3 regions of the Actinomyces urogenitalis genome follow, and region 1 is predicted to be linked to each of the others. Evidence: riboswitches for the same ligand, from Rfam matches in the RefSeq annotation. Region 1 holds a riboswitch; each other region holds the start of a gene.
What was found. Region 1 has a riboswitch for S-adenosylmethionine ahead of CYJ26_RS06655 (methionine ABC transporter ATP-binding protein). Riboswitches for the same ligand answer to the same signal wherever they lie in the genome.
Positions count from the first base shown of each region.

Region 2: linked by a shared signal. The riboswitch ahead of CYJ26_RS07195 (methylenetetrahydrofolate reductase) and the one ahead of CYJ26_RS06655 (methionine ABC transporter ATP-binding protein) in region 1 are both predicted to bind S-adenosylmethionine.
Region 3: linked by a shared signal. The riboswitch ahead of CYJ26_RS04290 (cobalamin-independent methionine synthase II family protein) and the one ahead of CYJ26_RS06655 (methionine ABC transporter ATP-binding protein) in region 1 are both predicted to bind S-adenosylmethionine.

Region 1 is NZ_PKHA01000006.1:15,257-18,522, reverse strand. Features, by position in the region: gene CYJ26_RS06665 (low molecular weight protein-tyrosine-phosphatase) at 1-523, shown strand, start outside; gene CYJ26_RS06660 (alpha/beta hydrolase) at 504-1,508, opposite strand; SAM riboswitch class I at 1,656-1,748, shown strand; gene CYJ26_RS06655 (methionine ABC transporter ATP-binding protein) at 1,753-2,832, shown strand; gene CYJ26_RS06650 (methionine ABC transporter permease) at 2,829-3,266, shown strand, end outside.
Region 2 is NZ_PKHA01000006.1:134,232-137,497, reverse strand. Features, by position in the region: gene metE (5-methyltetrahydropteroyltriglutamate--homocysteine S-methyltransferase) at 1-197, opposite strand, end outside; gene CYJ26_RS07195 (methylenetetrahydrofolate reductase) at 321-1,454, opposite strand; SAM riboswitch class I at 1,448-1,532, opposite strand; gene CYJ26_RS07190 (alpha/beta hydrolase family protein) at 2,449-3,266, shown strand, end outside.
Region 3 is NZ_PKHA01000003.1:28,159-31,424, forward strand. Features, by position in the region: gene CYJ26_RS04285 (cation:proton antiporter) at 1-889, opposite strand, end outside; gene CYJ26_RS04290 (cobalamin-independent methionine synthase II family protein) at 981-2,177, opposite strand; SAM riboswitch class I at 2,382-2,476, opposite strand; gene CYJ26_RS04295 (MarR family winged helix-turn-helix transcriptional regulator) at 2,615-3,266, opposite strand, start outside.

The DNA.
Region 1 (3,266 bases):
CCGCCTCACGGCTGCGGGCGTGCCCACGGACGGTGCCGACGGCGTCCTGGTCACCTCCGCGGGAGTCTCGGACGAGGAGCTGGGCAACCCCGTGGACCGGCGGGCCCGTCGGGTCCTGGCTAACCATGGCTACGGAGTCGGAGCCTCTCCGGCCGATCGTGCATGCGCTGGCGCCATCGCCACGCACCACGCCCACCGGCTGTCTGACCGCGAGCTCGCCGACGCCGACCTCCTGCTGGCCATGACCTGCGGACATCACCGCGAGATGACACGCCGTGCCGAGCGGCTGGGCCTGGACGCCTCACGAATCCGGATGTTCCGCGAGCTGGATCCTCACGCTCTTGCCCAGCGTCAGGAGCTCGCCGAGGGCGCCGGAGCACGCTACAGCCTCGATGTGCCCGATCCCTGGTACGGGACGGTGGAGGACTTCGTGGAGACCCTGGAGGTCGTCGAGCGCGTGAGCGACGCCCTCACCCCCGCGCTGGTCGAGCTCGCTGCTGGATCTAGCCCAGACGGGCGGTGAGCCAGCCCGTCAGTGCCTGCAGGTACTGCGTCCGCGCGGGCTCAGGCGAGAGCGCCAGGTCGTGAACGCCTCCCTCGATCTGGCGCACTGTGACGTCGTTGCCCAGGTAGGGCGCCCGGTCAAGCATCTGGTCCACGCTGAGGACGACGTCGCAGCGCAGTGCCTCCTCACGCGTCGCCTCGGCCCCGGCCGACGCCGTCGAGCAGCACAGCAGGATCGGGACCTCGATGCCGAGTCCGTGGTGGACCTCGCGCTGAAGCCTGCGGATACCCGCCAGGAACCCTGCCCGGACCGGGAAGGACGGACTGGGTTTGAGGGTGAGGTCCCAGTCCCACTCCCCGCCCCACTGCCGGTGAAGGCTGTGGGCGTACAGGTCAGCGTCCTCGGCCTCAGCCTCGGCCGGGTTGTCAATGACTCGCTCCGGGGCACGCCGTGAGAGCAGGTCGACAAAGGCCGAGCCGTAGGAGCGAATGAGGGCGGAGGAGTTGAGGTCCAGCCACGGGGAGTTGAGAGTCAGGGCCTCGACGCTGCCCGGATGGTCAGCGGCCCAGATGACAGCCTGCAGCCCGCCGGTTGAGTGGGCGTTGAGGACGACGACGTCATGGCCGTGCTCCTGCCGAATGATCCGCAGGGCCTCAGCGATCTCCTCGTCATGGACGCGCAGGTCACGCACGTCGTGGGGCGACCAGTAGCCCAGCCCCGCCCGCCCGCAGGCGCGCAGGTCCAGGGCGTAGAACTCGTAGCCAGCCTCGTCCAGCGCGTCAGCCACCCAGGTCTGGAAGAAGTAGTCGCTGCGACCGTGGAGATAGAGCACGGCGCGAGCGTGACGCGGCCGCACGCCGTCGGCCGGCTCGGCCTGGCGGCGGTAGACCAGCATGGCGTGGTCAGCACCTGGGGCCGCCTCGGACTCGGTGACGGGGATCCTGCGGGCGAGCCAGGGCTGGCCCAGGATGTCAGTGGTGACGTTGGCGCTGGTGGCACTCATGCACTGATCCTGGCACCGTGGCAGGAGTGTGCGCAGCCGTTTTTCGCCCGTGGCTGCCATGGCCGACCTCGCCGGGGCCAGCGTGACCTTCATCCCTCTGCACCGCGCGTACTTGAACGGCCCGCTGGACGCTGCCTATCGTTGCCATGACCATCCAGAGCAACCGAGAGACCTGGCTCGACGACGTTGCAGCAACCCCCGCTCATGCGGTGAGGGTGCTTCCGCCAGGACCGATGGAGGAGCTATGAGCGCAGTCTCACCACATCCCACCGCCATCGACGTCCCTGCTGGCCCCGATGCAGCGGACGCCGGTGCGGCCGCAGGCGGGGAGCCGATGATCTCCCTCAAGGACGTCCACAAGGTCTACCGCCTCTCCGACGGCAGCGAGGTCCGCGCGCTGGACGGGCTGAGCCTGGAGATCCAGCCCGGCACGATCCACGGCATCGTCGGCACCTCCGGCGCAGGCAAGTCCACCCTGGTGCGCTGCCTGACCAGCCTGGAGCCGGTGACCAGCGGTACCGTGCGCGTGGCCGGCAAGGACATGTCCTCCTTGTCCGCCCGCGAGCTGCGCGAGGCCCGCCGCTCGATCGGCATGGTCTTCCAGCACGCCAACCTCCTGGAGCAGCGCACGACGGCGCAGAACATCGCCTACCCGCTGGCGATGGCGGGCGTGCGCAAGGGCTCGCGCCACGAGACCGTGGAGAAGATGCTGGACCTGGTGGGTCTGGCCGACCGCGGCGCCTCCTACCCGGCCCAGCTGTCCGGGGGCCAGAAGCAGCGCGTGGGAATCGCGCGGGCCCTGTCGGACCAGCCCTCGGTGCTGCTGTGCGATGAGCCGACCAGCGCCCTCGACCCGGAGACCACGCGCTCCATCCTGGAGCTCATCCGGGACGTGCGCGACCGCCTGGGCGTCACCGTCGTCATCATCACCCACGAGATGAGCGTGGTCCGCGCGATCTGCGACTCCGTGAGCCTGCTGGAAGCCGGCCGTATCGTCGAGTCCGGGCCCATCGAGGAGGTCGTCTCGGACGTCACCTCGCGCCTGTCCCACGAGCTCGTCCCGGTCCCTGTCATCCCCGACGCCGCGGTGCACGAGGGCGAGGCCGTCATCGACGTCGCCCTGACCGCTCACCCCGGTCAGCCCGCCGCCGCCCAGGTCCTCGCCCTGGTGGCCGAGCAGGGCGCTGACGTAGCAGGCGGCGTCTTCGAGACCCTTGGCCAGGCACAGGTCGGACGCCTGGCACTGACTCTTCCCGCTGAGCGCACGCAGGCCGCCCTTCAGGCCCTGCGAGGTGCCGGCGTCGTCGCGGAGGTGCGCGCATGAGCGTCCTGACTACTGCCCTGACCAGCCCCCTTGCGACCGGGCTGCTCGCCGCCGCCGAGGACGGCACCTGGTTCGAGCGCAAGGTCATTCAGCGCAAGCTCGTCTCGGCGACCATGGAGACCCTGGGCATGACCTTCGTGTCCGGGGCGCTGACCATCGTCTTCGGCCTGCTGCTCGGCCTGGCGCTCGTGTCCACCGGCAAGCGCGGTCAGCACCGCAACCGGACCGTCTACGAGGTCCTGTCCCAGATCGTCAACTTCGGCCGCTCGATGCCCTTCATCATCCTGCTGGTCGCGATCATGAGCTTCACGCGCTTCCTGCTGGGGACCTCGATCGGCTGGCAGGCCGCCTGCGTCCCGCTGACAGTGGGTGCGATCCCCTTCTACGCCCGCCTGGTCGAGACCGCGATCTACGACGTCGACCGCGGCAAGGTC
Region 2 (3,266 bases), 120 kb from region 1:
CGCAAGGACCGAGCCGAGCGACGCAAGGCCGCCAGGTCGGTGGCACCCTTCCAGTAGGACTCCACCGCGCGCTTGAGCTCGCGGTCGGCGCCGATGCGCGGGTAGCCGAGGATCGTGGCCGGCGGCAAGGGCGTGGTGGGGATCTGCGAGCCCGTGGTGGAGGGCTGCGTGGCGCTGGGGTGGTTGATGGAGGTCATGGGATGCCTTTCTGTCTGGCAGTCATCGAGGTCAGGACGCGCACGGCGCGGGGAGGGATGAGGACGTACGGTCCCTGCGGCGTCGGCCGGTGGCGGACCCGCAACGGCGGGACCCGGCACCCGTCAGGGCCGAGCCGCCACCGGCATTCGCCCCGTCAGCCGCGCGCCGGAACCTGGCACGGCGTTGATGTAGGCGCGGGCGATCTCGCGCTGGGTGACGCGGTCAGGGCGGGCACCGTCGAGCACCCCGCCCAGGCGGAACTGGGAGATGACGTCCAGGGCGGGGCGGGTGCGGTTGAAGGTGTAGAGGTGCAGGCCGGGCGCGCCTCCCTCAATGAGGTCGCCGGCAAGCTGGAGGGTGGCGTCGATGCCGGCGGTCATGACCGAAGCGCCCTGGCGCGAGGTCAGGGTCTGGCTCAGCCGAGTCGGCACGCTCACGCCGGTCAGGTCCTCCAAGCGGGTCAGGCGCCGCAGGTCGGTCAGCGGGATGATACCGGGCAGGATGGGCATGGTGACGCCGCAGTAGCTGGCGGCGCGGGCCAGAGCGAGGTAGTCCTCGGACTCGTAGAAGACCTGGGTGATGGCCAGGTCCGCGCCCGCGGCCTGCTTGGCGGCGAGCACCCCGATCTCGCGGGCGTAGTCAACGGCGGCCGGGTAGGCGGCCACTGCCACCTGGACGTGGCGGGCGCCGTCGTCGAAGTACTCGGCCTCGACCTCACGAATGACGCGGACGAGCTGGTCGGCGTGGCGCAGCTCGCCAACGACGTCCTCGGCAGCCACGCCACGCGGCGGGTCTCCGCGCAGGGCGAGGAAGCGCCTGACCCCCATGTCGAGGAAGAGGCGAACGATCTCGACGACGTTGGCCTTGCGGTAGCCCAGGCACGTCAGGTGGGCCATGAGCGGGACGCGGGAGGTGGCGATGACGTGGGCGACGACGTCCTCGGAGGGGTTGTGCTCGCGCACGACGTGCAGGCGCGTGGGAGAGCCTGCTGCTGCGGTCGGGCCGCCCGCTGTCGTGATGAAGCGGGGACGGTAGGTCACCGAGACGAAGTCGGGGCGGGCGGCAAGGAGCCGGTCGAGAGCGCCCCAGGTCTGCGAGGCGTAGCGGCCCGGGCGGGGAGGGAAGAGCTCCAGGGACAGGCTCGGGCGGGCGGGCTCGGCGGGAGTGAGAGACGGCGCGATAGCTGCCGGGGAAGGCTTGGGGGCGACGTGACGGGTATACGGCTGTGCCAGGGACGGCGACATGGTGTTCTCCATCGATCCTGGCGGAAGCACCCCGCGTGAGGGTTGCTGCGGCGTCATAGAGCCAGGTCTCTCAGCCGCTCTGGATGGATGTTGGAGCAGACCTTACACCGACGGCCGGGCGCTCACGCAAATCGCGCCATACCGCAAGAAACTAACCATTTGGTTTGTGCTCCTCTGGTGGCGGCAGGCCCTAGCGACCGAGGGGCTGGCGGCCGCGGGCCTGGCGGTAACGGGGCTGGCGGCAGACCCTGGTGGCGACGAGCATTTTCGCCGATGCCACCGGCGCAGCCGCTGCGTTTGCCCATCCTTCGCGCCCTCCGCACTCCCACCAAGACCGCCCACGCCCGTCCTCTGCTACCTCACCGTTACCTCCGCTACCCCTTCGTTTCCTTCGCTACCCCGTGGCACGCGCTACCGGGTAGCGACCAACACCAAGGGGTAGCGAACGCCAGAACCGGGTGGCGGTGGACACCATGGGGTAGTAGCAAACCGCACAAGCACGGGGCCCAACCGCGTCACTGCCCGCCCTCCGCTACCCCTCCACCATCGCCGCTACCCCTTCGTTTCCTTCGCTACCCCGCAGCACGCGCTACCGGGTAGCGACCAACACCAAGGGGTAGCGAAAGGCAGGAGACGGTAGCGACCAGCACCATGGGATAGCGTCGAAAGCGGAGGGGGCGCCCGCTACGGGGTAGCGACCAACACCAAGGAGTAGCGACAGGCACAACGGGGTAGCGGTGGACGCCGCGGGGTAGCAACGAAAGCAAGAGCTGACCCACACACGCACGGTCGACCAACACCGCGGGATAGCGAAAGACAGGAAGAGGTAGCGGCGAGCGCCAGGCAGTAGTGACAAGCGCCACGGAAGCACCACGCCGCAGCAGCCCACATGAGGTCGCGCCATGCACCGCGGGGCGGCGGCGCAAGCATCACGCTGCCAGCGCAATCCCCCGGGCCCCGCCACAGGTCCGTCGCCCGCGAGCGCCGGCTGGCCTAGGTTGGGAGCATGACTGACGTCCGCATCGACACGGCCCGGGGCATCTCCCTGTCCGGGACGCTCCGCCTGCCCGACGGCGTCGCCGATCTCGACCCCGAGGCGCTGACCACGCTCGTTCGCGAGGGCGGAACCGCCCCAGCGCGCCACGAGGCCGTCATCATCCTGGCGCACGACTTCCTCACCGACCGCCACGGCTTCAGCTACCGCCTGGACCAGCTCGCGGCGCGGTACCGCCAGGCGGGCTACGCCACCTTCCAGTTCGACTTCTCCGGCCTGGGCGAGTCCGACGACGACGTCGTGACCCTGGCCGGCGAGAGCGATGACCTCCAGGCCGTGTGCGGCTGGCTGGAGGACCTGGGCTACTCGCGCCAAGGCGTGCACGCCAACGGATTCGGGGCGACGGCGGTGCTGCTGGCCCGCCCGGAGCCCGTACGCGCCGTGGTGCTCTCCGGGGCGGTGGTCGGCCCGCAGTCGATCCTGTGGGAAAACGTCTTCTCCCCCGAGCAGCTCGACGAGCTCGACCGACACGGCCTGACCCGCCTCGTCGATGACAACCCCAACTCGCGCGAGTGGGACGTCCTGTCCAAGCAGACCCTGGCCGACGTCTCACTGCAGGAGCCTGCACAGATCATGGCGGACCTACCCTGGCCCGTCCTCATGCTGCACGGCGCGCTGACGGAGGAGTTCCCCGACTCCACCGCCGGGGCGACCGAGGGCTTCGCGCTGCTGCGTGACGGCAGCCAGCTCGTCCAGGTCCACGCCGAGGACGCGGAGGATGCCCAGGTCCAGGTCGCCCAGCTCGGCGTCGACTGGTTCGCCCGCCGCCT
Region 3 (3,266 bases), on a different contig from region 1:
GCAGGCCCATGACGAGGAAGACGCCTCCTTCGAGGATGAGCTCAACCGTGCGCCAGTTCTTCTGGGCAGTGCGCCGGTTGCTGGGCGGCAGCAGACGCGGTCCGCGGTAGGAGACCACGAGCCCTGCCACTACCGCTGCCACCAGACCGGACCCGCCCAGGTGCTCGGCCGGGACGGACGCCAGGAAGGGTACGGTGAAGGAGACGGCCGTGTCCGCGGCTGAGTCGGAGATACGCGATCGCACGCGCACCGCCACCTCGCCCACGGCCCAGCCCACGACCAGGGCCACCGCCAGGGCCAGCAGGAACTCCCCTGCCAGGGTCAGCGGCTCCAGGGCGTCCTCGTTGGTCATGAGCCCGGCGGAGACGGCTGAGGAGAGCAGGACCAGGGCAGTGGCGTCGTTAAAGAGCCCCTCCCCCTCCAGGATCGTGATGATGCGGTGGCTCACGCCCGAGCCTCGGGCGATGGAGACAGCCACAGCATCCGTGGGGCTGAGCACCGCACCCAGCGCGATCGCCCAGGGAAGCGCGATGGCGGGTACCAGGAGGTGGATCACCACTCCCAGCACGAGCGCCGAGACCACCACCAGCCCGATCGCCAAGCCGGCAACGGTCTGCAGCTCTCGGCGGAAGTCCATCACCGGCATCGAGACTGCAGCCGCGAAGAGCAGGGGCGGCAGCACCATCTCCAGGATGATCTCCGGCTCAACCTCCACCGCCGCCACCCAGGGCAGGAATCCGACGCCGACCCCCAGGGCCAGCAGAATCAGCGGCGAGGCCACCCCAACCTTGGGCGCGAGCTGGTTGCAGGCCGCAATGACTAAGAGCCCGGCCACGGCAACAAAAAGAGGAGCCACGGACCCAGGATAGAACGGGGCACAGACAGCCATGCTCCCGCTTGCCACGGGGCAGACCGTGGCAAGCGGGAGCAGCAGGAAGGAGGAGCCCGGGCCGGGCGTCACCGCCGTCGGCCCAGCCGCCTCACAGACGCTCGGAGACCAGACGAGCCCCCTCGGTCAGCGAGGCGAGCTTGGCCCAGGCGATGTGGGAGTGGATACGCCCGCCCAGGCCGCAGTCGGTGGAGGCCACGACGCGCTCAGGTCCCACCAGCTCGGCGAAACGCGTGATGCGGTCTGCCACGAGCTCGGGGTGCTCGACGACGTTGGTCGCGTGGGAGACGACGCCCGGAATGAGGTACTTGCCCTCAGGCAGCTCGACGTCCTTCCAGATCTTCCACTCGTGCTCGTGGCGGGCGTTGGCGGCCTCGAAGGTAAGCCCGTTGGCGTTGACGGCGAGCGCCAGGTCCACCACGTGGCGGAACTCCAGGTCGGTGGAGTGCGGGCCGTGCCACGAGCCCCAGCACACGTGGTAGCGCACGAGGTCGGGGTCGATCCCCTCCAGGGCGTGGTTGAGGGCCTCGATACGCACTGCGGAGAAGCGACGGTAGTCCTCGATAGCGGGCTCCACCTTGAACTGGTCCCACGACTCAGTCAGGTCAGGGGCGTCGATCTGGACCGTGAGGCCGGCGTCCGTAATGGCCTTGTACTCCTCGCGCAGGGCCTCGGCCCAGGCCCACACGGCCGCCTCGTCGTCCTCGTAGTAATAGTTGCCGATGCGCGCCGCCGCGGCCGGGCTGATCGAGGCTACAAAGCCCTCGGACACCGGCTTGCCGGCCTTGGCCAGCGCCTCCTTGAGGGAGGCGATATCACGAGCCACGACCTCCTGGCCGGTGTAGGACAGCTCTCCGGTCAGGGCTGGGAAGGACCAGGGGCGACGGGTGGCCAGGTGGATACCCGAGGTGGGGTCGGAGTAGGCGTCAGCGAAGGCGACCCAGTCGCGACGGTCGGTCATCGCGTCCAGCTCGAGCTTGCCGGCGGGGGTGGGCTTGCGCGGCGGCAGCTCGTCAAGCAGCTCCAGGCCGGCGAAGCGGGTGAAGGAGTAGGACCACCAGGCGCCGTAGTCGACCTTCTCGGTCATGGCGTGGCCGTACTCGCCGTCGTTGACGATCGTGATGCCCAGCTCAGCCTGCTTGGCGACCACGGCATCGGTCTCGGAGCGGACGACGGCGGCCAGGTCGGAGTCGGACAGAGCGCCGGTGGCGTGGTCGGCGTTGGCCTTGAGAAGGGTGTCAGTACGGGGCAGGGAGCCGACGTGGGTGGTGCGGATGGAGGTGGTCATGAGTGGTCCTGTCATTCCTGCGGCACTCGCCGCGGTGGTCATGGAGATAAGGACCGGAACCGGCAGAGCCGGCTGGGGGCTGAGACGTCCGGGCGCCTCAGCGGGGCATGACCACCCCTGCCACGCGCTCGGGCGTGAGCAGGGGAGTCTCCGTCCTGACGGTGCAGCAGGCGCTGCTGCATCGGCTGGTGGTCATCAGGTGTCCTTCCATCGGTCCTGGCGGGAGCACCGGGGCCGGCAGAGCCGGTCGGTTGCTGCGGCGTCGAAGAGCCAGGTCTCTCAGCCGCTCGGGATGGCTACGGCGGCAGGATACACGTGCCCGCCCAGCCCGCAAGTCCGCCCATCCGCCAGGCGAGATGCTGGGGTGCCTGGGTGAGTGACTACCCAGGCACCCCAGCATCAGGATCGAGGACGGGCCGCGCCCGCCTCAGCGGGTCTCAGCCGCGCCGCCCCTTTCCACGGACCTCGCCACCGCGTCCGGCGCGTCCACGGCCCTGATCCTGGCGCTCGCCGGGCTGCGAACGGCCCTCGCCACGGCCGTGTCCGTGGCCGCGACCGTCCTCGCCATGATCATGGTGGCCGTGTCCCCGGCCGCCGTGGGGTCCGCCGTGGGGGCCGCCGTGGTGGTGGTCCGGGCCAAAGCCCAGCTCACGCATGCGCCGCAGCCCGGCCACGCGCTTCTCCCCCATCCGGCGACGGGCCTCGTCCAGCCAGGCCTCGACGTCGTCGTCATCCTCAAGGCCGAGCTCCTCCTCCAGGGAGGCGATGACCTTGTCGAGCAGGGCCGCCAGCGTCGTGGCCTCGTCATCGCTCAGGACGTTCAGGTACTCGCTGCGGCCGGAGCCGGTGGCGGCGTGACGGCCGGCCTGCGTGAGGGCAACGACCTTGACCCGGCGGTCACCCTCGCTCGGGGTGCGCTCGATGAGGCCCTGGGCCTCAAGCTTGGTGAGCAGCTCGTTGAGGGACTGCTGGCGGATATCGAGCAGGTAGGCCAGCTCGCGAGTGGGCAAGGGGCTGGAGAGCTTGAGAGCAGCCAGGACCCGTCCCTGGCCGCGAGTGGTGTCCGCGTAGGGGCCACCGGAGGTACGC